Regions from separate parts of the Muricoprocola aceti genome, predicted to be linked through region 1. Evidence: predicted binding sites of a transcription regulator. Region 1 holds the regulator's gene; the other holds the start of a gene.
The links. Region 1 encodes Rex, which represses fermentation and respiration genes when NADH is low (regulators of the CRP and FNR family bind a similar motif). Its sites were predicted from a motif close to ATTGTTAANTANTTAACAAT; they were not measured.

Region 1 (16,071 bases):
AGGTGGTATAGGAAGTGGCATTAATATGCAAAATGCGATTCGTATCGGAATGTTCCCGGATGTACCACTGGAATTATACGAATATATTGGTAATTCTTCTCTGGTGGGAGCTTATGCAATGCTGTATTCTACAGAATCTGAACAGAAAGTATACGAGATTGCGCAGAATATGACTTATATTGAACTGAGTAATATTAATGCTTATATGGATGAATTTGTGGGTGCATGTTTCCTGCCACACACCGATTCTGCGCTGTTTCCAAGCATTGTATGATTTGTATGAATAGTTTGTAATTTTTTTCACAGGATGTCAGATAAATGTCTGACATCCTGTTGCTTTATCTATCGGTTTTGTGATAGAATAGACAAGAAGAGTGAAGAAATATGAATGAGGATAAAAGATGAATTTAGATTACGCAAAGAACAGTATAGAAGAGGTACCTTTCGGTCAGTATCTGGAGCAGTTTCAGGCGCTGGATCCGAAGGCAGCAGCTGTTCGCACTGGTATTCCTTATGATGCAGAACGTAAGTGCTTTACCATGAGAATGCTGCAGAGAACATATGAGATCAGCTGGCCAGAGTGCAAGGTAACCTGTCTGGATAAGACAGAAGGTGTGTTTGCAATTATGGAAGATGCGGTAGATGCGAAGATATTTGCTATCCGTTATCTGTTGAACGGGGTACAGTCTGACTCAACAGGTAAGTTCCTGACATACCGTGAACTTCCGAGCGGTGACTTGTATTTTCAACAGTTCCAGGGCAGATGTCTGATGCGTCTTGCATACGGCTTTGGATTTAAGCTGGATAAGTTCGCAGAGATTATGGATCGTCTGGGCGCAAAGAAGCTGTCATATGGAGATGTATCTTATGAGGTTGAGTTTATCAATGGCCATTTTGTAAGATTTATTCTCTGGGCAGGTGATGACGAATTTCCACCGTCATCTCAGATTTTATTTTCTGATAATTTCCCGCTGTCATTTGAAACCTACGATCTGGCAGTAGTTGGAGATATAAGTATTACCACATTAAAAAAAATGCAGTAAATGGAGGATGAATTATGGGATTTTCTACAGTACCATGTAATGAATTTGTGGAAGTATTAGCATCAAAGGCACCAGTTCCAGGTGGCGGCGGCGCTTCTGCCCTGGTTGGAGCTATCGGAACAGCCCTTGGAAATATGGTTGGAAGCTTAACCGTTGGTAAGAAAAAATATGCTGAAGTAGAAGAAGAAATGTGGGAACTGAAAGGCAAATGTGATCAGCTTCAGAAAGACTTTCTTCGTCTGATCGAAAGAGATGCGGAAGTATTCGAGCCGCTTTCTAAAGCATATGGTATGCCAAGGGAGACAGAAGAGGAAAAGGCAGAGAAGGCACGCGTAATGGCTATTGTATTAAAAGATGCCTGCTCCGTTCCAATGGAGATCATGGAGAAATGCTGTGAGGCCATTGATATCATTGCTGAGTTTGCAGCAAAAGGATCTACTCTTGCAATCAGTGATGCAGGAGTTGGTGTGGCTTTTGCAAAAGCAGCATTAAAAGGTGCCAGCCTGAACGTATATATTAATACCAAGTCCATGGCAGATAAAGAACTGGCAGCTCAGCTGAATGCAAAATGTGACAAGATGCTGGAAGACTATACTGCAAAAGCAGATCAGATTTTTGACAGTGTATTAGGTCGTTTAAAATAATAAGAGTTGTGAAAGGAGCTATTATGGCAAAACAGTTATTAGGTAAAGAGGTTACCGCAGCATTAAACGAAAGAATTAAAGCAAATGTGGCAGCATGCCAGGAAAAGGGAGTAAATCCTACTCTTTGTATCATTCGTGTGGGAGAAAATCCAAGCGATATCTCCTATGAAAAAGGTGCAACCAAACGTTGTGAAACACTGGGAGTTGCATGTGAAAAGATTCTTCTTCCAGAAGATGTGACACAGGAAGAACTGCTTGCAACGATCGATAAAGTAAATAAAGATGCTCATATTCATGGCGTACTGTTATTCCGTCCATTACCAAAGCATCTGGATCAGGCAGTGATCGAAAATGCACTTGCACCAGAGAAAGATGTAGACTGCATGACAGATCTGTCTATGTCTGGAGTATTTACTGGAAAGAAGATTGGTTTCCCTCCTTGTACACCACAGGCTTGTATGGAGATTCTGGATCACTATCAGATCGACTGCACCGGTAAGAAAGCAGTTGTGATTGGACGAAGCCTTGTAGTTGGAAAACCGGCAGCTATGATGCTGGTAAAGAAGAATGCCACTGTCACGATCTGTCATACAAAGACAGTAGATATGCCATCCGTAGCACGTGAAGCAGATATCATTATTGTAGCAGCCGGACGTGCCGGTGTAGTTGGCGCTGAATATGTCAGAGAAGGACAGACTGTCATCGACGTAGGAATCAATGTCAATGCAGAAGGTAAATTATGTGGCGATGTTGATTATGCTGCAGTAGAGCCAATCGTAGATGCCATTACACCTGTTCCTGGAGGAGTAGGAAGTGTTACCACTTCTGTACTGGTAGGACATGTAGTGGAAGCTGCTATGAGAACTTTAGCATAAGCCTTTATGAATAAGTGACGGAAAAAAAGACAGCCAGGATTCCCCTGACTGTCTTTTATCCTTTTTGGAAGATCAATTGGAAAGAGAAAAATAAGGGAGAAGCGATGAAACAAAGCAAAAAGAGATTAACATGGTGTTGTCTGTGCTTTTTCTGTATTTTGATGATAAGTTCTTCTTCTGTGTTGGCTGCAGGCAGACAGACAACCATAAAAGAACTGCTGCAGACCGGGCTTCAGCCGGTAGGAAGTACCATGTATGTATGGGGCGGTGGATGGAGCAGAAATGGTGCCAGCAAAGAAGCCAGACGTCTTGGAGTAAGTGCATCCTGGAAAAAGTTCTACAAAAAGCAGAAAAAAGGTTATAATTATCGTAAATATCTGTTTCAGTCATCCAAAGGCCTGGATTGTTCCGGGTATATTGGATGGTGTATTTATAATGTGCTGGAAGAAACTGACGGAAAGAAAGGTTATGTGCTGTATGCACAGAATATGGCACGCAATTATGCCAGCCGTGGGTGGGGAACTTTTACAAAACGATCAAAAGTAAAAAATTATAAAGCAGGAGATATTATGAGCACTCCAGCCGGTCATGTTTACATAGTAGTTGGATCCTGTAAAGATGGGAGCGTGGTATTCCTTCATTCCAGTCCACCTGGTGTGACCTTATGCGGCACCACAACTCCGTCTGGAAAGACCAACAGCCAGGCAGTAAAACTGGCAAGGAAATATATGAAAAAATACTATCCTGTCTGGTATAAAAAGTTTGGTGACTGCAGCAGGGGTATTTCTTATCTGACAGACTATCATCAGATGCGGTGGGATATATCCGGCAAATCTGTGATGACAGATCCAGATCATTATCGAAAGAAGAGTGCTGAACAGATCTTAAAAGATCTGTTCCGAAAAAGATAAAAACGACGGTTTCAATAAAAATTGTTAAAAAAGTTGTATAACTCAATTGACAAACTGGCAGTATTGCACTATACTATCAGTGTGTAATTGAATATTACTTTATTAAGTGCATGAGTAATCATGAAAAGGGAATTTGGGTGAGAATCCCAAGCGAACTGGTCACTGTAATCAGGGAGTAGGTCCAACAGCCATTGCATAACCCTAAGATGTGAGAAGGCGGAATCATACGATGATCTGTAAGTCAGGAAACCTGCTTAATAAATGAGATGTGCTCCAGATACAGCGCAAGCATCCAACCAAGCGACGAAGTCGTTTGTGAGACGTGACTGCATGGGTGAGCAGGCACATTTTTTTCTAATGGTAAATTAGAATGTTTGATTTGATGGATGAATCTCAAGTAGGAGATTACACAAATACCTCCTTCATACCGGAGATTCTTGTTAATCCGCATGACAAGAGAACGGCATGAATCCCCGGCAGATCCGCAGCTGCCGGGGATTTTTTTACTCTTGATTATTTTTTATCAATTTGTCTATTTCTTTTGATTTTATTCCCAGATATATGTAAAAAGTGCACATTGACAATCTTTTGACGATAAGGTAGAATCTATTATAGTTAAATAATTAACAATGAATATTTTAAAGGAGGAAACTGATGGCTGACAAAACAATCAAAAAGAACACCATTGAAACTCTCGAGGATCTGGAACTTGCGATGAAGGAACTTCGCGAAGCACAGAAGATTTTTTCTACCTACACACAGGAACAGGTGGACGCCATTTTTAAGGCAGCTGCCACAGCAGCCAATAAGGCACGTATTCCATTATCCAGAATGGCTGTAGAAGAGACGGGTATGGGTGTACTGGAAGACAAGGTAATCAAGAACCACTATGCGGCAGAATATATTTACAATGCCTATAAGAACACAAAGACCTGTGGTGTAATTGAAGAAGATCCTGTCTATGGTATTACCAAAATTGCGGAACCTCTTGGAGTGATTGCGGCAGTGATACCTACCACGAATCCTACGTCTACCGCTATTTTTAAGACGCTGATCTGTCTGAAGACACGAAATGGTATCATTATCAGTCCACATCCGCGGGCTAAGAACTGTACCGCAGCAGCTGCAAAGATTGTTTTGGATGCAGCAGTAGCAGCCGGTGCACCGGAAGGTATTATCAAATGCATTGATGTTCCATCGTTGGAGCTGACCAATAAAGTGATGCAGGAAGCAGACTGTATACTGGCTACCGGCGGCCCGGGTATGGTAAAGGCAGCTTATTCATCCGGAAAGCCTGCACTGGGCGTAGGTCCTGGTAATACGCCTGTGATTATTGATGACACAGCAGATGTGAAGATGGCAGTAAACTCTATTATTCATTCCAAGACATTTGATAATGGTATGATCTGTGCATCGGAACAGTCTGTTACAGTTCTGGAAAGTGTATACAAGGCAGTAAAAGAAGAATTCAAGTACCGTGGCTGCTATTTCCTGAAAAAAGAGGAACTGGATAAGGTAAGATCCACGATCTTGATTAATGGTGCTTTAAATGCCAAGATCGTTGGTCAGAAAGCAGCTACCATTGCAAAGATGGCAGGAGTAGAAGTACCGGAAGAGACAAAGATCCTGATCGGTGAAGTGGATTCCGTAGATATCAGTGAACCATTTGCTCATGAGAAGCTGTCACCGGTTCTGGCTATGTACAAGGCTAAGACATTTGATGAGGCACTGGAAAAAGCTGCTCAGCTGGTAGCAGACGGCGGCTATGGCCATACATCATCTCTTTACATTAATGTTAATGAAAAAGAAAAAATGGCAAAGCATGCAACTATGATGAAGACCTGTCGTATTCTGATCAATACTCCTTCCTCACAGGGTGGTATCGGAGATCTGTATAACTTCAGACTGGCTCCGTCTCTGACACTGGGATGTGGAAGCTGGGGTGGCAACTCTGTTTCTGAGAACGTTGGTGTCAAACATCTGATCAATATTAAGACCGTTGCAGAAAGGAGAGAAAACATGCTTTGGATGCGCACTCCGGAAAAGGTATATTTTAAGAAGGGCTGTACGCCTGTTGCACTGGATGAACTGAAAAATGTCATGGGTAAGAAGAGATGTTTTATTGTTACTGACTCTTTCCTGTATAAGAATGGCTTTACAAAGAAGATAGAAGACAAACTGGATCAGATGGGTATTGTACATACCTGTTTCTCTGATGTAGAACCAGATCCATCTCTGGCAAGTGCAAGAGCAGGGGCGGCAGCAATGAGAGCCTTTGAACCAGACTGTATTATTGCAATGGGCGGCGGATCTGCTATGGATGCCGGAAAAATCATGTGGGTATTATATGAAAATCCAGATGCAGATTTCTCAGAAATGTCCATGGATTTCATGGATATCCGTAAGAGAGTTTACACTTATCCTAAGATGGGAAAGAAAGCCTATTTTATCGCAATCCCTACTTCATCCGGTACCGGATCTGAAGTGACACCATTTGCGATCATTACCGACCGTGAGACTGGAATCAAATGGCCGCTGGCTGATTATGAATTAATGCCGAATATGTCCATTGTAGATACTGACAACATGATGAGTGCACCAAAGGGTCTGACCTGTGCATCCGGTATTGATGTTATGACTCATGCTATTGAAGCCTATGTTTCCATTATGGCATCTGATTATACGGACAGTCTTGCGCTTCGTGCCATCAAGCTGGTATTTGATTATCTGCCGAGAGCTTATAAAGACGGTAATGATGTAGAAGCGAGAGACCATATGGCAAATGCTTCCTGTATGGCAGGTATGGCTTTCGCCAATGCATTCCTGGGTCTGAATCATTCTCTGGCACATAAGCTGGGAGCGTTCCATCATCTTCCTCACGGAATTGCAAATGCACTGGTATTGTTAAACGTAATGCGTTATAACAGTGCTGAGGTGCCGACAAAGATGGGTACTTTCCCACAGTATCAGTATCCACATGCCCTTCAGCGTTATGCAGAAATCGGAAGATATGTAGGACTGACCGGTAAAAATGATCAGGAAGTATTTGAAAAACTTCTGGCAAAACTGGATGAACTGATGCGTACCATCGAGATCAAACCAACGATCAAAGAGTATAACATAGATGAAAAGAAGTTCCTGGATACTCTGGATGAGATGTCCGAGCAGGCCTTTAATGACCAGTGTACCGGCGCCAACCCAAGATATCCACTGATTTCTGAAATCAAAGAACTGTATCTGAAATCCTATTATGGAAAATAATCAGAACCAATCTGATCAAATTGAATCAGGGCTGTGAAAGCAGCTCTGATTTTTATTTTTGGAAATCGTTTGTTTTGTTCTTGACAATTTTTGTATAATTGTATACAATTATACAAAAATTAGGAAAAACAAAATGAGGAGTAATCAATCATGGAAAACAGAAAAGTCAAAATGAATGAAAAGACCAATTTACTGGAATTGGAAGAACATATGTATCCACTGGTTGACGTACAGTCACCGAACGTATTCCGTAACCTTTTTCCTTACGATGAAGTACCAAAGATCGCATTTAATGACCGAGTTGTACCTCATCACATGCCAGATGATATCTGGATTACGGATACCACATTCCGTGATGGACAGCAGTCCAGAGAGCCTTATACGACAGAACAGATCGTAAGGATCTATGATTATTTTCATAAGCTGGGTGGTCCAAATGGTAAGATCCGTGCCTGCGAATTTTTCCTGTACAGCAAAAAAGACAGGGATGCTGTTGAAAAATGTCTGGAGAAACGATATCAGTTTCCGGAAGTTACCAGCTGGATTCGTGCCAATAAAAAGGATTTTCAGCTTGTAAAGGATATGGGCTTGAAAGAAACCGGTATTCTGGTCAGCTGTTCCGATTATCATATTTTTTATAAGATGAAGATGACTCGTTTTCAGGCTATGTTCCATTATCTGAGCATTGTAAGAGACTGTCTGGATATGGGAATCAGTCCAAGATGCCATCTGGAGGATATTACAAGAGCAGATATTTACGGTTATGTTATTCCATTTTGTCTGGAACTGATGAAGCTGTCGGAAGAATATAAGATTCCGGTAAAAGTTCGCTGCTGTGATACCATGGGATATGGAGTAAATTATCCGGGTGCTGTGATTCCACGTTCCGTACAAGGTATCATCTATGGTATTATGACGCATGCAGGTGTACCCAGTGAAATGATTGAATGGCATGGACACAATGATTTTTATAAAGCTGTCAGCAATTCTACGACGGCGTGGCTGTATGGTGCATCTGGTGTCAACTGTTCTCTGTTCGGTATAGGGGAACGTACCGGCAATACTCCTCTGGAAGCAATGGTATTTGAATATGCACAGCTGAGAGGAACTCTGGATGGTATGGATACGACTGTTATTACAGAATTAAAGGAATATTATGAAAAAGAGATCGGTTATACTGTTCCGTCCAGAACACCATTTGTTGGAAAGAACTTTAATGTAACCCGTGCAGGTATTCACGCAGATGGTCTTTTGAAAAATGAAGAAATCTACAATATTTTTGATACAGAAAAATTCCTGAACAGACCGGTTCTGGTTTCTGTATCTAACACTTCTGGTCTTGCGGGTATTGCCCACTGGATTAATACCTATTATAAACTGCCTGAAGAAAAGAAGCTGGATAAGGAATGTGAACTGGTTAAGATGGTAAAAACATGGGTAGATCACGAATATGACGAAGGACGTGTGACAGTCATTACCGATGATGAACTGACGGATGTGATCGCTGACTGCTGTTCCAAATTAAATTATGACCTTATTTAGCGGGAGAGGAACATGGAAGAGCATTATTCTTTAGGCGGAAAAGTGTTTCAGCAACTGAAAAACAGTATTCTTGCCGGTGAATTTGAAAATGGAGCAGAACTGCGGGAGATTGCCCTGGCTAAAAAACTGGGGGTCAGCCGGACCCCTGTCAGAGAGGCTCTCAGACAGCTGGAACAGGAAGGGCTGGTGGAGATTTATCCGAATCGAGGAGCCTACGTAAAGGGCATCACTTATAAAGATGTGGAAGATATTTTTCGTATCCGTGCACGTCTGGAAGGTCTCTGCGCGGAAATGGCAGTTTCTTCCATTACCCATGAGCAACTGGATAAATTAGATGAGATTATTTTACTTTCCAAATTTTATGAAGAAAAAAAGGATATGGAACATTTACTGAAGATGGACAGTCAGTTTCATGAAGTGTTGTTTGAATCCTGTGGAAGTAAAATGCTGGAGCATCAGTTGAAAGATTACCATCAGTATGTGCAGAAAGCCCGGCTTCGATCTCTGAAGCGTCAGGAACGGGCCAAAAAATCAACACAGGAACATGAAGAGATCCTGCTGGCCATTAAGGATAGGGATGCCAAAAGAGCAGATGAGCTGGCGACCAGACATATCCTGAACGCCATTGCGAACATAAGGCTGGAACATGAATCCTGACAGAAAGTGGAGGAATAGAACATGGATAAAATAGCAATGAAAACGCCTCTGGTAGAAATGGATGGAGATGAGATGACCAGAATTCTCTGGTCCATGATCAAAGAGGAGCTTCTGCTTCCGTTTATTGATCTGAAGACAGAGTATTATGATCTGGGACTTGAAAACAGAGACGCGACCAATGATCAGGTGACTACAGACAGCGCGGAGGCTACCAGAAAATATGGAGTAGCTGTGAAGTGTGCCACCATCACACCGAATGCTGCCCGCATGAAGGAATATCATTTGAAAGAAATGTGGAAGAGCCCAAATGGAACGATTCGTGCAATTCTGGATGGTACGGTTTTCCGTACACCGATCATCGTAAAAGGGATTGAGCCAAATGTCCGTACCTGGAAAAAGCCAATCACGATTGCACGACATGCTTATGGGGATGTCTATAAAGCAGTAGAGATGAAGGTCCCTGGACCGGGAAAAGCAGAGCTGATGTTTACCGGAGAAGATGGAACCGTTATGAAAGAGACGATTCATGAATTCAAGGGAGCGGGTGTTATCCAGGGTATGCATAATCTGAATAAATCCATTGAAAGCTATGCAAGAAGCTGTTTTGCTTATGCTCTGGATACCAGACAGGATCTGTGGTTTGCAACGAAAGATACGATTTCAAAAAAATATGATCATACTTTTAAAGACATTATGCAGGAGATCTACGAAAAAGAGTATGAAGAGAAGTTCAGGGCAGCCGGCATTACTTACTTCTATACACTGATAGATGATGCGGTAGCACGGGTCATGAAATCTGAAGGCGGTTATATCTGGGCATGCAAGAACTATGACGGAGATGTGATGAGTGATATGATTTCCTCTGCATTTGGCTCTCTGGCTATGATGACATCTGTATTAGTTTCACCGGAAGGAAACTATGAATATGAGGCGGCGCATGGAACGGTACAGAGACATTATTATAAGTATCTGAAGGGAGAGGAGACCTCGACCAATTCAGTTGCAACGATTTTTGCATGGAGCGGTGCTTTAAGAAAACGAGGAGAACTGGATCAGATTCCGGAACTAATGGCATTTGCAGATAGACTGGAAAAAGCGACCCTGGATACGATTGAAAGTGGAAAGATGACCAAAGATCTTGCTTTGATTACCACCCTGGAACATCCAACTGTGCTGAACAGCAAAGATTTTATTCTGGCTATTCGTGAGACACTGACCCAAAATAACTAATGGAAAAATAGATTAAAAACGCAGTGACGGGAAAAGAATGCTCTTTCTCATCGCTGCGTTTCTTTTTGGCGTTATTGATTTTTACATAAGGGATTCCCAGACTTCATATAATGTTTCCAGTTTGTTGGCATTTTCTGTTTTCTCTTTATTCAGCTCCATACATTTGGCCACATCTGTATAAACAGATTCCAGACACATCTGGTCATCAATTTCCTGATTTCTGGCTTCCAGCTTCTGAATCTGATCTTCTGTTTTTTTCAGATCATTCTGGCGTTTGCGTTCACGTGCCTGTTCTTCTTTTCGTTTCTGCCATTCATCTTTTCCGCTGGAGGCAATAGCGGCAGCAGTACTTTGCTCAACAGAGGAGACAGAAGTCTCCGGGGCATAGATCCTGGTCAGTTCCTCTCGTTTCTCCAGATAGTAGTCATAGTTACCAATATAGTTTACCAATGTATTCCCAGTCAGATCCAGAATTCTGCTGGCGGTCTGATTGATAAAATAACGGTCATGGGAGACATATAGTACAGTTCCTGTGTATTGATTCAGTGCATGTTCCAGAATCTCTTTGGAGACAATATCCAGGTGGTTGGTCGGCTCATCCAGAATCAGGAAGTTGGCCTCTGACAGCATCAGTTTTGCCAGGGAAACACGCCCCCGTTCACCACCGCTTAAGTCTTTGATCTGTTTAAAGACATCATCTCCGGTAAAGAGAAATGCGGCCAGTGTGTTTCGGATCTCGGTATTGGTCAAAGTTGGATAATCGTCAGCAATTTCTTCAAACAGGGTCTTCTCCATATGAAGTACATGATGTTCCTGATCGTAATAGCCAATGTGCACCTTACTTCCCAGGGTAAAAGATCCGGCATCTGCCTTAATGACGGAATTGATAATCTTCAGGATCGTAGTTTTTCCGGTTCCGTTATTCCCGATAATCGCAACTTTTTCGCCACGTTTAACAGAAAAATTCAAGTCAGAGAACAGCTGCTGGCTGTCAAAGGCTTTTGAAAGATGTTCTACTTTCAGAACGTCTTCCCCGCTTTCCACCCTTGGATGGAGCTGAAGATGAATCTCAGAATTTAATTCTGTCGGTTTTTCCAGACGATCGATTTTGTCCAGCATTTTTTCCCGGCTTTCTGCCCGTTTGATACTTTTTTCCCGGTTAAAGGATTTTAGCCTGGCGATCACCTGTTCCTGGTGTTTGATTTCCTGCTGCTGATTCATCCATGCTTTCAGTTGTGCATTCCGCAGCATCGCTTTTTTCGTTGCATAATCTGAATAGTTTCCGAGAAAAACGGTAGCATGTCCGTTATCCAGTTCCACTACCTTAGTGACTACTTTATTCAGGAAATACCGGTCATGCGCTACAATAATCACGGCGCCCTGATAGTTGAGAAGGTATGTCTCCAGCCAGGCAATGGAATTCATATCCAGATGGTTGGTTGGCTCATCCAGCAGAATAATATCCGGTTTGGAGAGCAGCAGCTTACCAAGTGCTACACGGGTCTTTTGCCCGCCGGAAAGGGTTGCTACAGATTTGTCAAATTCACTTTCTTCAAATCCAAGACCCTTTAATACACCGATCAGTTCGCTTTTGTAGGCATATCCGTTGCGGTTTTCAAATTCGGTACTCAGACGGTGGTAAAGATCCAGGGTAGCAGTCAGTTCTTCGCCCTGCTGATGCTTCATATCCAGTTCCAGGGAACGAATCTTTTCTTCCATTTCGATAATCTCTTTTTTTACTTCCAGAAGCTCTTCGTAGATGGTATGTTCCCCGGATACCGCCTCATGCTGTGCAAGGTATCCGATCGAAGCACCTCTGGAAAGAGTAACCTCACCACTGTCGGCAGGAAGCTGGTTCATAATGATCTTCAGCAGAGTGGATTTGCCGGCTCCGTTGATGCCGACGATTGCGGTTTTTTCCCGTTCCTCCACATGGAAAGAAACGTCTTTTAAAATCTGTTTTGTGCCAAAGGCTTTGTCTATATGGTTACATGAAAGTATCATAATTCACATCCTATCATTATTCTGTCATTTATTTACCTGCTACAGTTTATCATATTCCTTGAATTTACTCTAGCTTTTTTGCAGAAAATGCAGTAATATATTACATTGAAACAGATACACAGGAGGAGTTCGTATGAAGAAAGTAGTGAAATTTGGCGGAAGTTCACTTGCAAGCGCCGAACAGTTTAACAAAGTAAAGAGTATTATTACAGCGGATCCACACAGAAGATATGTGATTCCTTCCGCTCCTGGAAAACGCTTCAGTGATGATACCAAAGTCACTGATATGTTATACGATTGTTATGATACAGCAGTAAACGGAAAGAATTTTGAAGAAAAGCTGGATAAGATTCATGCAAGATATCAGGAAATTATCGATGGTCTGCATCTGAATCTTTCACTGGATGAAGAATTTGAGAAGATTTTTGAATATTTTCAGAACGGAGCCGGCGTGAATTATGCTGCATCAAGAGGAGAATATCTCAATGGTATCATTATGGCGCATTATCTCGGCTTTGATTTTATCGATGCGGCAGAAGTGATTTTCTTTGATGAGAATGGCGAATTTGATTCTGAGAAGACCAACAATATTTTAAGCATGCGTCTGGAGAAGACAGAACATGCGGTAATCCCTGGATTCTACGGTGCGATGCCGAATGGTACGATTAAGACATTTTCCAGAGGCGGATCAGATATTACCGGTTCGATTGTAGCCCGTGCTGTGAAGGCAGATCTGTATGAGAACTGGACAGATGTGTCCGGATTTCTGGTAACAGATCCACGTATTGTAGAGAATCCGGAACCGATCGAGATTATTACTTATCGAGAGCTGCGTGAGCTTGCATATATGGGTGCATCCGTGCTGCATGACGAGGCTATTTTCCCGGTAAGAAGAGAAGGTATCCCGATCAACATTAAGAATACCAATGATCCATCTGCACCTGGAACACTGATTGTGGAGAGTACCTGTAAAAAGCCAAAGTATACGATTACCGGTATTGCAGGTAAGAAGGGCTTTGCATCCGTCAATCTGGAAAAAGACCGTATGAATACGGAGATTGGATTTGGCAGAAGAGTATTAAGCGTATTTGAAGAAAATGGTTTATCTTTTGAACATATTCCATCCGGCATTGATACCATGAGTGTATTTGTACAGCAGTTTGATTTTGAGGAAAAAGAACAGAAGATTCTCGCAGGTCTTCACCGTAATGTGGATCCTGATTTCCTTGAGATTCACTCAAATATTGCGTTGATTGCAGTGGTGGGACGTGGTATGAAGTCTACAGAAGGAACTGCCGGTAAATTATTCACTGCACTGGCAAAAGAAGATATCAATATTCGTATGATCGATCAGGGCTCCAGCGAATTGAATATTATTATTGGCGTGAATGAAAAAGACTTTGAAAAAGCTATAAAAGCGATCTATCATGCATTTATTACTGTTACCCATTGATTGACAAGTATTTAACAGTATTGTATACTAAAAAAGACAAAATCAATTTTGGGGGTGACGAAGCAGTGCAGGAACGGGAAATTTCAAAAGCCGTAATAAAACGTCTTCCACGCTACTACAGATACCTGGGCGAATTACTGGAACATAAAGTGGAACGTATTTCATCAAATGAATTAAGTGACAGAATGCAGGTTACTGCATCACAGATCCGGCAGGATTTGAATAATTTTGGCGGATTCGGGCAGCAGGGATATGGATATAATGTAAAGTATCTGTATAATGAGATTGGAAAGATTCTTGGACTGGATAAGACGTATAACATGATCATTATCGGTGCAGGGCATCTGGGTGAGGCCTTAGCGAATTACGTTAAGTTTGAAAAACGTGGATTTCGAATTATTGGAATCTTTGATACTAACCCGGAGCTGGAGGGAAAGACGATCCGTGGGATTCAGATTATGATGGATGATCGGTTACCAGAGTTTCTTTCTTCCCATGATATTGATATCGCAACACTGACACTTCCGAAGGCAGGTGCGGAAGCAATTGCACCGGTATTGGTAAAGGGAGGAGTAAAAGCCATCTGGAATTTTGCTCATACAGATCTGGATCTTCCACCGGATGTGGTAGTGGAGAATGTCCATCTGTCAGAAAGTCTGATGCAGTTATCCTATAATATCAACAGAAAAAACAGAAAATAAGAAAAGCAACGCTGCCAGAAGATTCCGGGCAACATGTTTCGGAAATATTTTTGGCAGCATTTCTTTTGGAGAGACTATGCAGATAACATCATATCAGCGAGAAAAATTAAAAGAAGAGCTGCCTCATCGCCAGGAAGACTCCAACAAGGGAGACTATGGGAAACTTTTGCTGATCGCAGGCAGCTGTAATATGTGTGGTGCAGCCTATCTGGCAGCGAAAGCAGCTTATCGTGCAGGTACCGGTCTGGTTTATATCTATACGGAAGAGTGCAACCGTATTATTTTACAGGAACGAATACCGGAATCGGTACTGTATACCTATTCACCGGAGCACTGGGAGGCAGACCAGCTGAAGGAAATCATGAAGGGAAAAACAGCCATTGCAGTCGGACCGGGGCTGGGACAGTCCCACTGTGCAGAAGAGATCACGCGGGCTGTTTTGAGAAGTCAGCTTTCCAAGGTGGTCGATGCGGATGCATTAAATCTTCTGGCAAAACACCCTGCCTGGTATGAAGAGAGAAATGGTTCCATGATTGTGACACCTCACCCGGCGGAAATGAGCCGGTTAAGTCAGATGTCTGTAAATGACATTCAGGCAGACAGGCATGCTTGTGCAAAAGCCTACGCCAAAATGCATCATGTGATTATGGTACTCAAAGGAAGTCACACCATTGTTACAGATGGAACGGATGAATATATAAATGATACGGGTAACCATGGTATGGCGACAGCGGGAAGCGGTGACGTACTGACAGGTATCATTGGTGGATTCCTCGCTCAGCATATGGTGCCTTTTGAAGCAGCCCGGCTGGGGGTCTATGTGCATGGACTGGCGGGAGATGATGCAAAAAAAGAACGGGGAACCTATTCCATGATGGCAAGTGATATTGTGGAACATATTTTATATGGCATAGAATGAAAGGTAATATCATGAACAGTTATAGCAGAACTTATGCAGCCGTAGATCTGGATGCGGTTGTGTTTAATTTTGAATCCATGAGGAAAAATATCCGGGAAGATACCAGTATGATTGCAGTGATCAAAGCAGATGCATATGGACATGGAGCAGTTCCTGTTGCCAGACTGCTGGAATCTTATTCTTATATCTGGGGATATGCGGTGGCTACAGCGGAAGAAGCTCTGGAACTCCGGGAAGCCGGTATTCACAAGCCGATCCTGATTCTGGGCTATGTCTTTGAAGACTATTACGCAGATCTGATTGAAAATCAGGTGCGCTTTCCGGTTTTTGATTATGCGACAGCAAAATGTCTTTCGGATACAGCTGCAAAAAAGAATCTGACAGCACTGATACATCTGGCATTGGATACCGGAATGACCAGAATCGGTCTGAAAGACAATGAAGAAAGTGTAGAAGAAGTGCTTCAGATCAGCAAACTTCCGAATCTTCAAATCGAGGGGATGTTCACACATTTTGCCCGGGCGGATGAAAAAGATAAAACCTGTGCCAACCGGCAGTTCCACAGGTATCTTACTTTTCGAGACCGTCTTGAGGAAGCAGGTATTCAGATTCCGATCTGTCACTGCTCCAACAGTGCGGGAATTATTGATATGCCATATGCAAATCTGGATGTGGTAAGGGCAGGTATCACGATTTATGGAATCTATCCATCGGATGAAGTAGATAAGCCGACAGTACCGCTTCATCCTGTCATGGAATGGAAGGCCCGTGTTTCTTTTGTAAAAGAAGTGGAAGCAGGAGTAGAGATCAGCTATGGCGGAATCTATACCA
Region 2 (16,071 bases), on a different contig from region 1:
ACACCTGGTGATACCACAATGGCAAGCAAGAAAGAAGTAGAAGCTATTATGGGCGGAGCTGGCGCAAGAGTACAGAGATAAAAATCTGAATCATAGAGAACTGCCGCAGAGCAGAGGAGAAAGATACGTGATGTAATCTGATATCCACTGCCTGTGGCATTTTTTTAAGAATATTTTGTGTAATTTATATGAAAGCGCTTACATATTTTTGGTAAATATTTTTTTCCTTTCCATTTGACATTTGAGAGGAGAAATAGTAGACTAAATGTAAGCACTTACATAAATAGAACAGTTGCTAATATAAAACAGAAATGCTATGTAAATATAACAAAGATCACAGGAGGAACAGAACATGAAAGCATTTATGGACAAGGATTTTTTGCTGAGCACACCGACAGCACAGAAGCTGTATCATGACTTCGCAGAAAATACACCGATTCTGGATTATCATTGCCATATTAATCCAAAGGAGATCGCAGAAGACAGAAAGTTTGAGAACATCACACAGGTATGGCTGGGTGGCGATCACTACAAATGGCGTCAGATGAGATCCAACGGAATTGATGAATATTATATTACCGGTGGTGCAAGTGACCGTGAGAAGTTCCAGAAATGGGCTGAGACACTGGAAAAAGCAATCGGTAATCCACTGTATCACTGGAGCCATCTGGAGCTGAGAAAGTATTTCGGATACGAAGGATACTTAAATGGTGAGACAGCAGAAGAAGTATGGAACCTGTGCAATGCAAAGCTGCAGGAAGATTCCATGACCGTACGTAACCTGATCAAACAGTCCAATGTAAAACTGATCTGTACCACAGATGATCCTGTTGATTCTCTGGAATGGCACAAAGTCATCGCAGATGACAAGACCTTTGATGTACAGGTACTGCCAGCATGGAGACCAGACAAAGCCATGAACCTGGAGAAGCCAGAATATCTGGATTATCTGAAGACTTTAAGTGAAGTCAGCGGCGTTGAAGTAAAGAGCTTCAAAGATCTGATGAAAGCACTGTCCCTCCGTATGGATTTCTTCGCATCTATGGGATGCTGTGTATCTGACCACGCACTGGAATATGTAATGTATGCTCCTGCTTCTGAAGAAGAGATCGAAAAGATCTTCGCAGGCAGACTGAATGGCGGCAGCGTATCCAGAGAAGATGAGATGAAGTTCAAGACTGCATTCATGACAGCAGTTGGAAAAGAATACCATAAACGCAACTGGGTAATGCAGCTTCATTATGGATGCAAGCGTGATAACAATGTATTCCGCTATAATCAGCTGGGACCGGATACAGGATTTGACTGCATTAACAACTACGCACCAAGCGCACAGATGGCAGACTTCCTGAACGCATTAAGCTCTACAGATGAATTACCAAAGACTATTCTCTACTCCCTGAATCCAAATGATAACGAGTCTATCGGAACGATTCTTGGATGCTTCCAGGGACCGGAAACGGTTGGTAAGATTCAGCAGGGTAGTGCATGGTGGTTCAATGATCACAAAGTAGGTATGATGAACCAGATGATCTCTCTGGCTAACCTTGGCCTTCTGAGTAACTTCGTAGGTATGCTGACAGACTCCAGAAGTTTCCTGTCTTACACCAGACATGAATACTTCCGTCGCATCCTCTGCGAACTGATTGGTGGATGGGTAGAGAACGGAGAGTATCCGGATGACTATAAGGCACTGGAAAAGATTGTTAAGGGAATTTCTTTCAACAATGCAGTAAACTACTTCGGTTTTGATCTGAAGACAGTATAGGTTTGATACAAAATAGTTGGGGCTTGTGGCCCCAACATAATAAAAAAATAAAGGGGAATACGATCATGGAAAAATTAAATTATGAAGTATTGGAGAAATCTGGATATGATGGATATATTTTAAAAGATGCACCGGTAAAGGTTATGCAGTTTGGAGAAGGTAACTTCCTTCGTGCATTCGTAGATTACTGGTTTGACCTTGCCAATGAAAAAGCAGACTGGAACGGTAAATGCTGTCTGGTACAGCCAATTGCTCCAGGTCTGGCAAAGATGATCAACGAACAGGAAGGTCTGTACACACTGTACCTTCGCGGAAGCGAAAACGGACAGAAGGTTGATGCTAAGCGTGTCATCTCCAGCGTAAAGAACTGCCTGAACCCATACGAAGCAGCAGATTTTGAGGCGATGATGGAAGTAGCAGCAAGTGATGACCTGGAAATCATTGTCTCTAATACAACAGAAGCAGGTATCCAGTACGATCCATCCTGCCAGCTGAACGACCAGCCAGCATCCAGCTTCCCTGGAAAACTGACACAGGTACTGTATCACCGTTATAAAGCAGGCAAAAAAGGTATCATCATGCTTGCCTGCGAGCTGATCGACAACAACGGAAAAGAACTGCTGAAATGTGTAAATCAGTACATTGATCAGTGGGGACTGGAAGATGGATTCAAGAAATACGTAAATGAAGAATGCACTTTCTGCGGATCTCTGGTTGACCGTATCGTACCAGGACGTATCCGTGATGAAAAAGAAGTAGCAGAGCTGGAACAGAAGCATGGTTATGCTGACCCGCTGCTGGATGTAGGAGAAGTATTCGGTGTATGGGTAATCGAAGGAGATCCAAAGCTGAATGATGTACTTCCATTCAAAAAAGCAGGACTGGAAGATAAAGTATTTGTAGTACCAGATATGAGCCCATACAAGAAGAGAAAAGTACGTATCCTGAACGGTGCACATACCGGATTCGTTCTGGGTGCTTACCTGGCTGGAGAAAATATCGTACGTGACTGTATGCAGGATGAGACAATCAAAGGCTTCATGAACAAGATGCTGTATGATGAAGTCATCCCTACCCTGCCACTGGATAAGCAGGATCTGCTGAACTTTGCAGCAGCAGTATCAGACCGTTTCAACAACCCATTTGTAAACCATGAACTGATGAGCATTTCCCTGAACTCTACTTCTAAGTGGAAAGCAAGAAATATGCCGTCCTTCCTGGAATACATCAAAGAAAAAGGGGAACTGCCTGTATGCCTGACCATGTCACTGGCTGCATACATTGCATTCTACAGCAATGACATTCAGTCCCTGACAGATGCAGGTCTGGTATGCAAACGTCCTGCAGGAAATGAATACACAGTAAGTGATGACCGCTGGGCACTGGAATTCTACTATGAGCACAGAAATGACAGCGCAGAAGAGCTGGTACACGCTGTACTGACCAACGAAAAGATGTGGGATCAGGATCTGACCCAGATCAAAGACCTGGAAGCAACTGTAGTAGCTGACCTGAAGAAGATCCGTGAGGAAGGAGCAAAGGCTGCTTACGCGAGCTGCCTGTAAGAAAAGGTATGAAAACAATTCAGATTAATCCACTTGATAATGTGGCAGTAGCACTGACTCCGATTGCAAAGGGAGAAAGTATTACTGCAGGTGAATATACTGTAATTGCAGCGGAAGATATTCCACAGGGACATAAGATCGCTCTGAAAAAGATCGCTAAAGATACCAATGTAGTGAAATATGGGTTCCCGATCGGACATGCGACAGAAGAGATCGAAGTAGGTAACTGGGTGCACAGCCATAATATGGCTACCAATCTGGAGGGTGAAGTAGAATATACTTACCAGCCGGCGATTACCCCGGTGACCCCGGTAGAACCGGAGACATTTAACGGCTTCCGCAGAAAAGATGGCAGAGCAGCGATCCGTAACGAGATCTGGATCATCCCGACGGTAGGCTGTGTAAATGACGTGGCAAAACGTATGGTATCTCTGAACCAGGATCTGGTTCAGGGCACCATTGATGGTTTGTATACTTTTGACCATCCATTTGGATGCAGCCAGACCGGTGCAGACCATGCACAGACGAGAAAACTGCTGGCAGCTCTTGTTCGTCATCCAAATGCTGCAGCTGTGCTGGTACTGAGCCTTGGATGTGAGAACCTGACACATGAACAGTTTCTGGAAGAGCTGGGCGATTACGATCACGACAGAGTAAAATTCCTTACCTGTCAGGAAGTAGAAGATGAATTCGAAGCAGGAAGAAAGCTTCTGGAAGAGTGTGCGGCATATGCAGGACAGTTTAAGAGAGAAGCGATTCCGGTAAGCGAGCTGGTAATCGGTATGAAGTGTGGAGGATCCGATGGACTTTCCGGTATCACAGCCAACCCTACTGTAGGTCGTTTCAGTGACATGATGGTAGCAAGGGGCGGATCAACTGTACTCACAGAAGTACCTGAAATGTTCGGTGCAGAAGGATTCCTGATGAATCGTTGTATCAATACAGAGATCTTTGACAAAGCTGTAAACATGATCAACGGATTTAAGAACTACTTCATCAGCCATAACGAAGTAGTATACGATAACCCAAGCCCTGGAAATCGTCAGGGTGGTATCACAACGCTGGAAGACAAATCCTGTGGATGCGTACAGAAGGGCGGAAGCGCACCGATTATGGACGTAATCGGATATGGTGACCCGGTAGTGACCAAGGGACTGAATATGCTGTATGGTCCGGGAAATGACCTGGTATCAGCAACGGCTATGACAGCAGCCGGTGCACACATGATTCTGTTCACCACAGGACGTGGAACACCGTTTGGCGCGCCGGCTCCTACGTTGAAGCTTGCAACCAACAGTCAGCTGGCTGGTAAAAAGCAGGGATGGATTGACTTTGATGCGGGATCTATTGTAAATGGAGAATCCATCGATGACGCTGCAAGGCGTCTTCTGGATCTGGTGATCGAGACCGCTAATGGGAAAGAGACTCGGGCAGAACGCCACGGATACAGAGGAATCTCTATCTTTAAAGATGGTGTAGTGCTGTAAGTATCAGAAAATAGGACAAAACAGGGCTATCTGATTTGCGATAGCCCTATTTGTGCAAGTAAAAAAGTGCGTTGCGTATGAAAAAACACGAATTGGGAGGTACACATGAATATTTATGATATTTCAGAAAAAGCCGGAGTATCAATAGCAACAGTGTCTCGTGTATTGAATGGGAACAGCAAAGTCAGTGACAAGACCAGAAAGAAGATTTTGGCCGTAATGGAAGAGACCGGATATCAGCCGAATGTATTTGCCAGAGGGCTGGGGTTGAACACCATGAATACTGTCGGTGTTATGTGTGCAGACAGTTCGGACATGGTGTTGGCTTCGGCGGTTTATCATGTAGAGCAGGAACTACATAAATATCAATATGATGTGTTGTTATGCTGTACTGGATATGAGACAGAAGAAAAAGCAAAATATATGAATTTGCTTCTTTCTAAGAGGGTAGATGCGCTGATTTTGGTTGGTTCCAGTTTTATTGAAAAAAACATGGAAAAAAATCAGTATATCATAGAAGCTGCGAAGGAAGTACCGGTTATGCTGGTAAATGCCTATCTGGATGCGTCAAATGTATACTGTGCAGTCTGTGATGACCGAACGATGATGCGCCAGGTCACCAGAGAATTTCTGGAGCAGAAGCGTCAGATTCTATATCTGTATCGGTCACTTTCTTACAGTGGAAGACAGAAACTCCAGGGAATCAAAGATGCATTTAAAGATTGTGGACAGAAGCCAGAAAAAGACCAGATGGTGCTGATGAAGGACAGCACAATTGAGGATACCAGAAAATTCCTTGCAGAACGATGGGGGCAGGGAGTACGATGGAATGTAGTCATGACATCCGATGATGAACTGGCGGTAGGAGCCTGTAAGTTTGCAAAAGCGCAGGGGCTCAAGGTGCCGCAGGATATGCAGATCCTGGGATACAACAATTCCAAGATCAGCATCTGCAGTGAACCGGAGATCAGTACAGTGGATAACCATATGCAGAAGGCAGGGACACTGGCGGTGGATCAGCTAATGGAGATTCTGAAAAAAGAAGAAGTGGAACAGAAGACTATTGTAAAAGGCGAAATGGTACTTAGAGACACCACGATAGATTTGTAAGCCGCGTGAAGCCATGGGGACGAAAGCCACTGGGGCTTTTTCAGTGACTTCGCGGATAAAATACATACTTATCGGTTGCGCTTAGCGTAGACTGTGACACGGTAATCTCGGTCCTTCCAGACAGATCCGCGCTGGCCACAACCAGTGTATTTGGATCCAGATACAGCGTATCTGCGGAGGATCCGTTAATGTGTACTGTACTGTAACGGGTGAAGTTATTTCCACGAATGATCAGCACATGATCCCTGGTATAGTTCACGTCTTCAATGGTAATTGGGAAAAATCCCATTTGCAGATTGGTTGGAATGAACGGATTCTGACCATTGTAAGTAATTCGATCCCCATAAAGCACGTCATATTCCAGTTCTTTCAGACCACTCAGGTATTCTTCTTCTGAAAGTTCTCCATTTCGCAGCTGACGGCCGGAGTTCTGGTGATAAGCGTTAATGGCTCCATCTGGAACTTCCAGAGCAGAGAGAAGAGTGGAACCCATCTCATAGGCCTGCATATCCTGATTATCAAAGGTCAGGCCTGCATTGTTCCAGATAAAGTATTCGGTGTCATAAATGGTTCCGGTGGTGAGTATATCATCGGTCAGATTCAGGCTCGGACAATGATCCCCATACATCACCAGAATGGTAGGCTCTTTCCGTTCACTGAGCATATCCACCAGATCACCGATGAACTGATCCATTTCATAAATCTGGTTCACATAGTAAGTTAGCTGTGTCAGGTACGCTTCGTCAGTAATGGTGTCACTGGAGAGTGTGACATGATGAGTATATTTCACACTGGAATCCGAAGGATAGCTGCCATGTCCCTGTACAGAGACGGTAAAGACGAAATCCTGATCTTCCGTAGAATCCAGGGCAGTCGCGATCTCATTGGTCAGGATGGAATCCTTAGCCCAGCCAATCGGCGTATAGTTGTCTGGCCACATATATTCTACCGAGGTAAAAGTGTCAAATCCGAGGTTTGGATAAACCAGGTTACGGTCATAAAAGTCGCCGGTATTATTGTGAATCGCAAAGGCATGATAACCATAAGGTTTCAGATCATAAGCCAGAGATTCACAGGCGGTTTCCTTTACAATTGTCTTGTATGGATATTCTCCAATACCGAAATCATCAATATTCATGCCGGTAAGTACCTCGAATTCGGAGTTCACGGTACCGGCACCTACCACGGGCATACTGAACGCACCGGAAGGATACGTCTCCATCATGCGAGTCAGATTCGGTAAAGGATTGCTGGAAAACTTCACATTCTTCAGACGATTAACGTTAAAGAAAGACTCCAGCTGGACAATCACCACATTCGGTTTGCGAGAAGTATAGGTAACAGTTTCCTCGTCTGGAAGGGGCTCGTAGTGCTCTGTCAGCTGCTCCATTACCTCCTCGGAATAATCACTTGGTTTACTGATACCGGTATCGATCAGACTGGCACCAAAACAGTAAATAAATCCATTCTTCAGGTAAGACTGGGAAAGCTCACGGAAAGCAGTTTCCAGAAGCCCTGTGGACTGTCCCAGAACGATTCCACCCCAGGTCAGTAAAAGAGAACCCAGAATGATCGGAATGGAATGGATATATTTCGGTTTTTTCTCAGCCCGGGAAGTCTTCAGGAAAAACAGAATAAACAGTCCCAGTACAACAACTACCAGCACGCCAATGACGATATACTGGAACACATTCAGGTACTTGGTGGCCACATCCAGACCGTCCTTTACCAGTAACAGATCACTGCTGGTAAACGGAGTAACACGATAGAACAGCAGGACAAAGTTTATAATACCTCCGGCCATCCAGAACAGACTGATCAGAATGATCACACCGATTCGTTTGCGGAAGACCAGCGCAAAGGTAAAGGAAGCCGATACAATCATCACATTGATCAGGTACGCATATGGATGAAAAATAATAAATTGAAATCCGCCAATCAGAGAATGATAAGCCATACACTCAATCAGGAATACCAGGACCAGAGGCAGTACAAGATAGCAGAGCAGATAGCCATCAGAGGCAGCATCATTCTGATATTTGTAAAAAAGGGCAGTCAGCCTGCCGGCTGATGAAGATTTTTTCTTTTTTTTATGGAAAAATCCGGCCTGTCTCTGGCTGTGCTCCGGGTCTTTATTCGATATTATGGGACAAAAATTTTTAAAATGTTTCATATCTTTCATATTTAATAAAATTATGGATATCCTTCTGTAAAATTCTAAGTATTTTTTACGATAGAAATGCAGGTTTGTCAACACATAAAACGAATTTTCTGGTATACTATATGCGAATTGTTTTTGACACGAGTAATAAAAATAACATAGTTTGGAAAAGGATAGAGGAATGCAGGCAGCATGTGATACCTGTGCCTATTACAGTTACGATGAAGAATATGAGTGCTATATCTGTGATATGGATCTGGATGAAGATGAACTGGTTCGGTTTCTGTCAGACAGCCATTATCAGTGTCCGTATTACCGGAACGGCGATGAATATGCAGTAGTGCGAAAACAGATTTAGAGCCCCTATTTTAATAGGAAGTAATAGTGCATAATTTATATTTTTTTTAGGAAAAATAATTGTGAATTAGTTATAAAAATGTTTGAAAATTAACAAAGCATGTGATAGACTCAATCTATGCGAAGAAGGTGGTGAGAACATGGTAGCGGAGACAATCAAAAAAGTGCAGGAAGCAGAAGGCAAAGCAGACTCAATCGCAAAAGAATGCCGACAGCAATGCACAGACATGGTGGATCAGGCAAAGAAAGATGCTTTACAGCTGAAGGAAGCCAGACTTCAGGAAGCAAAAGAGAAAGCCGGAGCAGCCATGGAAGCTTCAAAGAAAGAAGCGGAAAAGTTTATGGAATCTGTAGATGCGGATATCCAGAAAGAGATTGCTGCATTAAAGACACTTGCAGCAGGCAAAGAAGCACAGGCGACGGAGGCTGTCATTAAGGCTCTGTTTTAAAGTGCTCATTTTTTTATCAATTTTAAGCAAAGGAGGGATGCGGATATGGCAGTTATGCAGATGCAAAGATTCAGTATCTGCGCACTGAAAAAAGATCGAAAAGCCATTCTGGAAAAGCTTCAGATCCTGGGTGTTGTTGAGATTGACAACTCAGTGATCGAAGATTCTGAGATGGAAAAGATGAATACGTCAGACAGACGCCAGATCTATGAAAAGCATGCAGTTCTGGCAGAACATGCACTTTCCATACTGCAAAAATATGTCCCGGAAAAGACGTCAATGTTCAGCTCTCTGGAAGGAAAGCCGTTGATGAATAAGACGGACTTTGAACAGATCAGAGCACAGAGAAAGAGGCTGCTGACCACAGCAGATGATCTTCTGGATCTGAGCAAACGAATTTCCGAGAATGCAGCCAATGTGGCCAAACTGGAAAATCAGATAGAAGCTCTGGTGCCCTGGATGCGCCTTGATGTTCCAATGAACTATCGTGGTACATCAGAGACGGCCATGATTCTTGGTACGATGCCGAAGCCTATGACGGTGGAAGAGATTCGTACAGAGGTGGCAAGGACACAGCCAGATCTGGAAGCCTATGATCTGGAAGTCCTGTCAACGGATAAGGATATGACGTACCTGACAGTGGTATGCCTGAAAAAAGATACGACGGCACTGGAAGATGCGCTTCGTGCAATCGGATTTGCAAGACCGTCACAGGTATCCGGAAAAGTACCGTCTCAGTGGAAAAGTGAACTGGAGGCGGAGATTGGAAAATTAAAAGCAGACAGTGTAGAAGCAGAAAAAAAGATCAAAGCTTATGAAGGAAGCAGGGAGGAACTGAAGGCAGTATCTGATTATTACCGGCTTCGTGCAGATAAGTATCAGATCCTCGGACAGATTCCACAGACAAAGCAGACTTTTGTGATCAGTGGTTACATTCCAGAAGAATCAGCAAAGATTCTGGAAGAGAAGATTGCAAATGTTTATGACTGTTCTCTGGAGTTTGAAGAGATCGGTGAAGAGGAGGAAGCTCCGGTACTTCTGAAGAACAATAAGATTTCCCGTTCTGTAGAAGGAGTACTGGAATCTTATGGCCTTCCGCATAAAGGAGAAGTAGATCCGACGACAGTAATGTCAGTGTTCTACATTGTATTATTTGGAATGATGCTGTCAGATGCAGCCTATGGATTACTGATTTCCATTGTATGCTTCATCGCATTAAAGAAGTTCCCGCGTATGTCGGACAGCATGAATAAGTCCTTACATTTATTTGGCTACTGTGGTATCTCCACATTTGTCTGGGGTGTCCTTTTTGGAGGATATTTTGGCGATGTGATCGATGTGGTAGCCAGAACATTCTTTGGCAGAACAGCTGCTACATCAGTGATACCTGCACTGTGGTTTGTACCATTGAATAATCCGATGAAGCTTCTGGTATTCTCACTGGGAGTCGGTGTGGTACATCTGTTCTTTGGTCTTGGACTGAAGGGATACAGCTATCTGAAGTCAGGAGATGTGGCAGGCTTTATCTGTGATGTAGTCTTCTGGTATATGCTTCTGATCGGTCTGATCCTGATGCTGATACCATCCAGTCTGTTTGCATCCATTGCACAGACACAGGTAACATTTTCTCCGTTCATGAATACGCTGGCAAAAGCACTGGCGATCATCGGAGCCCTGGGACTTTTGTTCTTTGCAGCAAGAGACAAGAAAAACATTGGCCTGAGACTGGCACTGGGAGCTTACGAGCTCTACAATATTACTGGCTGGCTCAGTGATGTACTTTCTTATTCCAGACTTCTGGCACTGGGACTGGCAACCGGTGTTATCGCATCTGTAGTCAATCAGATGGGAAGTATGTTTGGCGGTGGGGTAATGGGAGCGATCCTGTTCATCCTGGTATTTATTGTTGGACATACCTTAAATCTTGGTATTAACCTTTTAGGTGCCTATGTGCACACAAACCGTCTTCAGTTCGTAGAGTTCTTCGGAAAGTTCTATGAAGGCGGAGGCAAACCTTTTGAACCATTTAAAGAAAATACAAAATATGTAGAAATCAAGGAGGATTAATGGAATGAGTTTAGGAGTTGTTTTTGCATTATTAGGAGCAGCATTGGCTGTTATTCTTGCAGGTATGGGTTCTGCTTATGGTGTTGGTGTAGCTGGTCAGGCAGCATCTGGAGTAGTTGCTGAAGATCCTTCTCAGTTCGCAAAAGTTCTGATCTTACAGCTGCTTCCTGGTACACAGGGTATTTACGGTCTGCTGGTAGCATTCATTACTTTATCTCAGATCGGTCTGCTTGGCGGATCTATCCCTGCAATTGATATTCCTACTGGTCTTATGATCCTGGCTGCATGCTTACCAATCGGTATCGTTGGTCTGGTATCTGGAAGACATCAGGGTAAAACTGCTGTAGCTGCAATCGGCATCGTAGCAAAGAAACCGGATCAGTTCGGTAAAGCAATGCTGTTCCCTGCAATGGTAGAAACATACGCCATCCTGGCACTGCTGATCTCTATCTTAGCAGTAACAAATATTCCTGTATAATGAGCGTAACGGGAACGAGAGAACAAAGCTCTCGAGTGTGCGTTCTGAGCGAACGTAAATAGATAAAATAGAGAAAAGGAGAGCACAGGGAATGACTGGATTAGAAAAAATGATGAGCCAGATTCTGGAAGAAGCAAATGCCTCCGCCAACAGTAAGAAAGCTGAAGCAGCAGCGGAAGCTGACCGCATCAAAGCGGCAGCCGAAGCAGAAGCGGATGCAAAGGCTGCAGAGATTGTACAGAAATCAGCAGCAGATCTTGCGGGATATCAGGAAAGAGTCAAATCCTCAGCAGATCTGAGACGCAGAACAGCGCTGTTAGCTGCGAAGCAGGAGCTGATTGCTGAGACGATTCAGAAAGCTTATGATACTTTCTGTGCGAAAGATGATGCAGAATATTTCGATACACTGAAAAAGATGGTAGAAAAGTTTGCAGCACCTCAGAAAGGGGAAATTTCTCTGAATGCACAGGATCTTGTCAGGTTACCGGCAGGATTTGAGGCAGAAGTAAATGAGATCGCAAAGAAAAAAGGCGGTTCACTGGTTCTGTCCAAGACCCCGGCAACAGTAGAAAAAGGTTTCCTTTTATCCTATGGCGGAATCGAAGAAAATTGTTCATTCAAAGCAATGTTTGATGCAAAGAAGGATGAATGCCAGGATCTTGTACAGAAAATATTATTTTCTTAAATCGTAACCAGTAAAGGAGGACTTATATGTCAGATATAGATTTTACCTTTGCGGTTGCGAGAATACGAGCACTGGAAGTTTCACTGCTGAATGCGACAGTCATCGAACAGCTGATTGCCTGCCCGACAGAAGAAAACTGTCTGCAGGTATTGGCTGAGAAGGGCTGGGGAGACAGTGATACCCCGTTAGAGGCAGATGCAATGCTGAACAGAGAGACGGAGAAGACCTGGAACACGATGCGTGAGATGGGCATTGATATGTCAGTATTTGATGTACTGTCCTATCCGAATCAGTTCCATAATCTGAAAGCAGCGATCAAAGAGACCTGCCGAAAGGGAAAACATCCAGGTATTTATTACGAAGACTGTGAACCATCTGGTGAGGAACTGGAAAAGATCATTGCAGAAAAAGATTTTTCCAGACTTCCGGATTATATGGCAGCGGCAGCCCAGGAGGCTTACGAGACACTGATGCATACCAGGGACGGACAGTTGTGCGATATCATTATTGACAGAGCCACACTGGAAGCAATTTATGCAGCAGGAAAAAAAGCAAAAGCTGGTATCCTGAAAAGCTATGCGGAGGATACTGTAGCGGTAGCTGATATCAAGATTGCCGTACGTTCACAGAAGACCGCAAAGTCATTAGAATTTATGAAGAAGGCTATGGCAGAATGTGACAGCCTGAACATTGATTCGCTGGCAAGAGCTGCACTGAACAGTGTAGATGCCATCTGCGAATATCTGTCAGGAACTGCATATGCAGGAGGCGCAGAAGCGCTGGCAGAATCACCGTCTGCATTTGAACGCTGGTGTGATAATAAGATCATTCAGACGATCAAGCCTCAGAAATACAATCCATTTTCCGTAGAGCCGCTGGTAGCTTATGTGCTGGCAAGGGAAAATGAGATCAAAACGGTAAGAATCATATTATCCGCAAAGGCCAACAACCTTCCGGAAGATTCCATCCGGGAAAGGGTAAGGGAAATGTATGTATAAGATTGCAGTTATGGGTGATTACGACAGCATCTACGGCTTTGCAGCAGTAGGTCTGGACACATATCCGTTATCCGATGAAAAAGAAGCAGAAAAGCAGCTGCATCAGCTGGTATTATCCAAGTATGCAGTGATCTATATTACCGAGGAGTGGGCAGCAAGAATACCCCATGCAATTGATAAATATAAAGATCAGATTCTTCCGGCTATCATTCAGATTCCAGGTGTATCCGGTAATACCGGAAAAGGCGTGGAAAATGTCAAGAAGTTTGTAGAAACCGCAGTAGGATCCGATATTCTGTTTTCAAACAACAAATAAATCAATCTTCAGAAAGGTGATTGTCCAATGAGTAAAGGAACGATTAAAAAAGTGGCAGGCCCACTGGTTATCGCTGAAGGTATGAGAGATGCGAACATGTTTGACGTGGTACGTGTCAGCAACCAGCGACTGATCGGTGAAATCATCGAAATGCACGGTGACGAGGCTTCCATTCAGGTATACGAAGAAACATCAGGACTGAAGCCGGGAGAACCGGTAGAATCTACAGAAGAACCACTTTCCGTAGAACTGGGACCTGGTCTGATTGCCAGCATCTATGATGGTATTCAGAGACCGCTGGATGATATCATGAAAGCAACCGGAAGCAACAACCTGGTTCGTGGTGTAGAAGTACCTGCATTAAAACGTGATAGAAAATGGAAATTTGTTCCGACTGCCAAAGTCGGAGATGAAGTATCCGGTGGAGATGTACTGGGTACTGTACAGGAGACCATTATTGTAGAACAGAAAATCATGGTTCCTCCAACTATGAAGGGTAAAGTAAAAGAGATCAAAGAAGGCGAATTTACGGTAGATCAGACCATTTGTGTATTAGAGACCGCAGATGGTGACAAGGAACTGACCATGATGCAGAAGTGGCCGGTACGTAAAGGTCGTCCTTACAAGAAAAAACTGCATCCGAATATGCCACTGGTAACCGGACAGCGTGTTGTTGACTGTATGTTCCCAATCGCCAAAGGTGGTGTGGCAGCAGTACCTGGACCATTCGGAAGCGGTAAAACTGTTATTCAGCATCAGCTGGCAAAATGGGCAGAAGCAGATATCGTGGTTTATATCGGATGCGGTGAACGTGGAAATGAGATGACCGATGTTCTGAATGAGTTTCCGGAACTGAAAGACCCGAAAACCGGAGAATCTCTGATGGAAAGAACTGTGCTGATCGCCAATACCTCTGATATGCCAGTTGCCGCACGAGAAGCATCTATTTATACAGGTATTACCATTGCAGAATATTTCCGTGATATGGGTTATTCCGTAGCATTGATGGCAGACTCCACATCCCGTTGGGCAGAGGCACTTCGAGAGATGTCCGGACGTCTGGAAGAAATGCCTGGTGAAGAAGGTTACCCTGCATATCTGGGAAGCCGTCTGGCTCAGTTCTATGAAAGAGCCGGTCATGTCATCACTCTGGGAAGTGAAGGCAGAGAAGGCGCATTAAGTGCTATCGGTGCTGTATCTCCTCCTGGTGGAGATATTTCCGAACCGGTATCTCAGGCTACTCTGCGTATTGTAAAGGTATTCTGGGGACTGGATTCCGCATTGGCTTATAAACGTCATTTCCCGGCCATTAACTGGCTGACCAGTTACTCTCTGTATTTGGATGACATGGGACCATGGTTCAACGAGCATGTAGCTCCGGACTGGATGAGCCTGCGTCAGGACATGATGAGTCTTCTGCAGGATGAAGCAGAACTGGATGAAATTGTAAAAATGGTAGGTATGGATGCACTGTCACCGACAGACCGTCTGAAGATGGAAGCAGCAAGATCCATTCGTGAGGACTTCCTGCACCAGAACTCCTTCCATGAAGTAGATACGTATACATCTCTGAACAAACAGCACAATATGATGAAACTGGTTATGGATTTCTATAACGAGAGTCTGGAAGCACTGAACAGCGGTGCATCCATCAATGACATTTTGAAGATGGCTGTTCGTGAAAGAATTGGTCGTTACAAATATACGCTGGAAGCAGATGTAGATAAAGAATATGAGACAATCCACAAAGAACTTGCAGTAGAAATTGCCAACATTTGCGGAAAGGAGGACCAGTAGAATGCCAAAAGAGTATAGAACCATACAGGAAGTAGCAGGTCCTTTGATGCTGGTACAGGGTGTAGAAGATGTAGCATATGATGAACTGGGAGAGATCGAGCTGGCCAATGGAGAAACCAGACGTTGTAAAGTACTGGAGATCAACGGAAGTGATGCGCTGGTTCAGTTATATGAAAGTTCAACAGGTATCAACTTATCAAACAGTAAAGTACGTTTCCTTGGACGAAGCATGGAGCTGGGTGTATCCAGTGATATGCTGGGCCGGGTATTTGACGGTGTAGGCCGCCCGATCGATGACGGTCCGGAGATTCTTCCGGAAGAACGCCGTGATATCAATGGTCTTGCAATGAATCCGGCGGCCAGAAGCTATCCGCAGGAGTTTATCCAGACTGGTATTTCAGCTATTGATGGTCTGAACACACTGGTTCGTGGACAGAAGCTGCCGATCTTCTCTGCATCTGGTCTTCCACATGCACAGCTGGCAGCGCAGATCGCAAGACAGGCAAAGGTTCGCGGAAAAGATGAACAGTTCGCCGTTGTCTTCGCAGCTATGGGTATTACATTCGAAGAGTCCAACTTCTTCGTAGAGAGCTTTAAAGAGACAGGTGCCATCGATCGTACCGTTATGTTTGTGAACCTGGCCAATGACCCGGCGGTAGAACGTATCGCAACACCACGTATGGCCCTGACCGCAGCAGAATTCCTTGCTTTCGAAAAAGGCATGCACGTTCTGGTTATCCTGACAGATATCACCAACTACGCAGATGCCCTTCGTGAAGTATCTGCCGCACGTAAGGAAGTTCCTGGACGTCGTGGATATCCTGGATACATGT

Region 2: OCV47_RS08415 (ATP synthase subunit B family protein) is a predicted target of Rex. The motif match lies at 8,527-8,546, and genes of this name have one in related genera.

What each region holds. Positions count from the first base shown of each region.
Region 1 covers NZ_JAOQKE010000001.1:207,584-223,654, reverse strand. The annotation lists gene acsV (corrinoid activation/regeneration protein AcsV) at 1-274, shown strand, start outside; gene OCV47_RS01115 (DUF3786 domain-containing protein) at 402-1,043, shown strand; gene OCV47_RS01110 (cyclodeaminase/cyclohydrolase family protein) at 1,058-1,687, shown strand; gene OCV47_RS01105 (bifunctional 5,10-methylenetetrahydrofolate dehydrogenase/5,10-methenyltetrahydrofolate cyclohydrolase) at 1,711-2,562, shown strand; gene OCV47_RS01100 (hypothetical protein) at 2,667-3,473, shown strand; cobalamin riboswitch at 3,561-3,745, shown strand; gene adhE (bifunctional acetaldehyde-CoA/alcohol dehydrogenase) at 4,128-6,734, shown strand; gene OCV47_RS01090 (beta/alpha barrel domain-containing protein) at 6,885-8,276, shown strand; gene OCV47_RS01085 (GntR family transcriptional regulator) at 8,289-8,933, shown strand; gene OCV47_RS01080 (NADP-dependent isocitrate dehydrogenase) at 8,955-10,163, shown strand; gene OCV47_RS01075 (ABC-F family ATP-binding cassette domain-containing protein) at 10,245-12,167, opposite strand; gene OCV47_RS01070 (aspartate kinase) at 12,301-13,620, shown strand; gene OCV47_RS01065 (redox-sensing transcriptional repressor Rex) at 13,686-14,321, shown strand; gene OCV47_RS01060 (NAD(P)H-hydrate dehydratase) at 14,398-15,240, shown strand; gene alr (alanine racemase) at 15,252-16,071, shown strand, end outside.
Region 2 covers NZ_JAOQKE010000008.1:56,125-72,195, forward strand. The annotation lists gene OCV47_RS08380 (sugar kinase) at 1-81, shown strand, start outside; gene uxaC (glucuronate isomerase) at 353-1,768, shown strand; gene OCV47_RS08390 (tagaturonate reductase) at 1,834-3,333, shown strand; gene OCV47_RS08395 (UxaA family hydrolase) at 3,342-4,820, shown strand; gene OCV47_RS08400 (LacI family DNA-binding transcriptional regulator) at 4,926-5,930, shown strand; gene OCV47_RS08405 (LTA synthase family protein) at 5,971-8,103, opposite strand; gene OCV47_RS08410 (DUF6472 family protein) at 8,273-8,449, shown strand; gene OCV47_RS08415 (ATP synthase subunit B family protein) at 8,589-8,897, shown strand; gene OCV47_RS08420 (V-type ATP synthase subunit I) at 8,943-10,964, shown strand; gene OCV47_RS08425 (V-type ATP synthase subunit K) at 10,969-11,442, shown strand; gene OCV47_RS08430 (V-type ATP synthase subunit E) at 11,534-12,127, shown strand; gene OCV47_RS08435 (V0D/AC39 family V-type ATPase subunit) at 12,154-13,125, shown strand; gene OCV47_RS08440 (V-type ATP synthase subunit F) at 13,118-13,441, shown strand; gene OCV47_RS08445 (V-type ATP synthase subunit A) at 13,469-15,238, shown strand; gene OCV47_RS08450 (V-type ATP synthase subunit B) at 15,240-16,071, shown strand, end outside.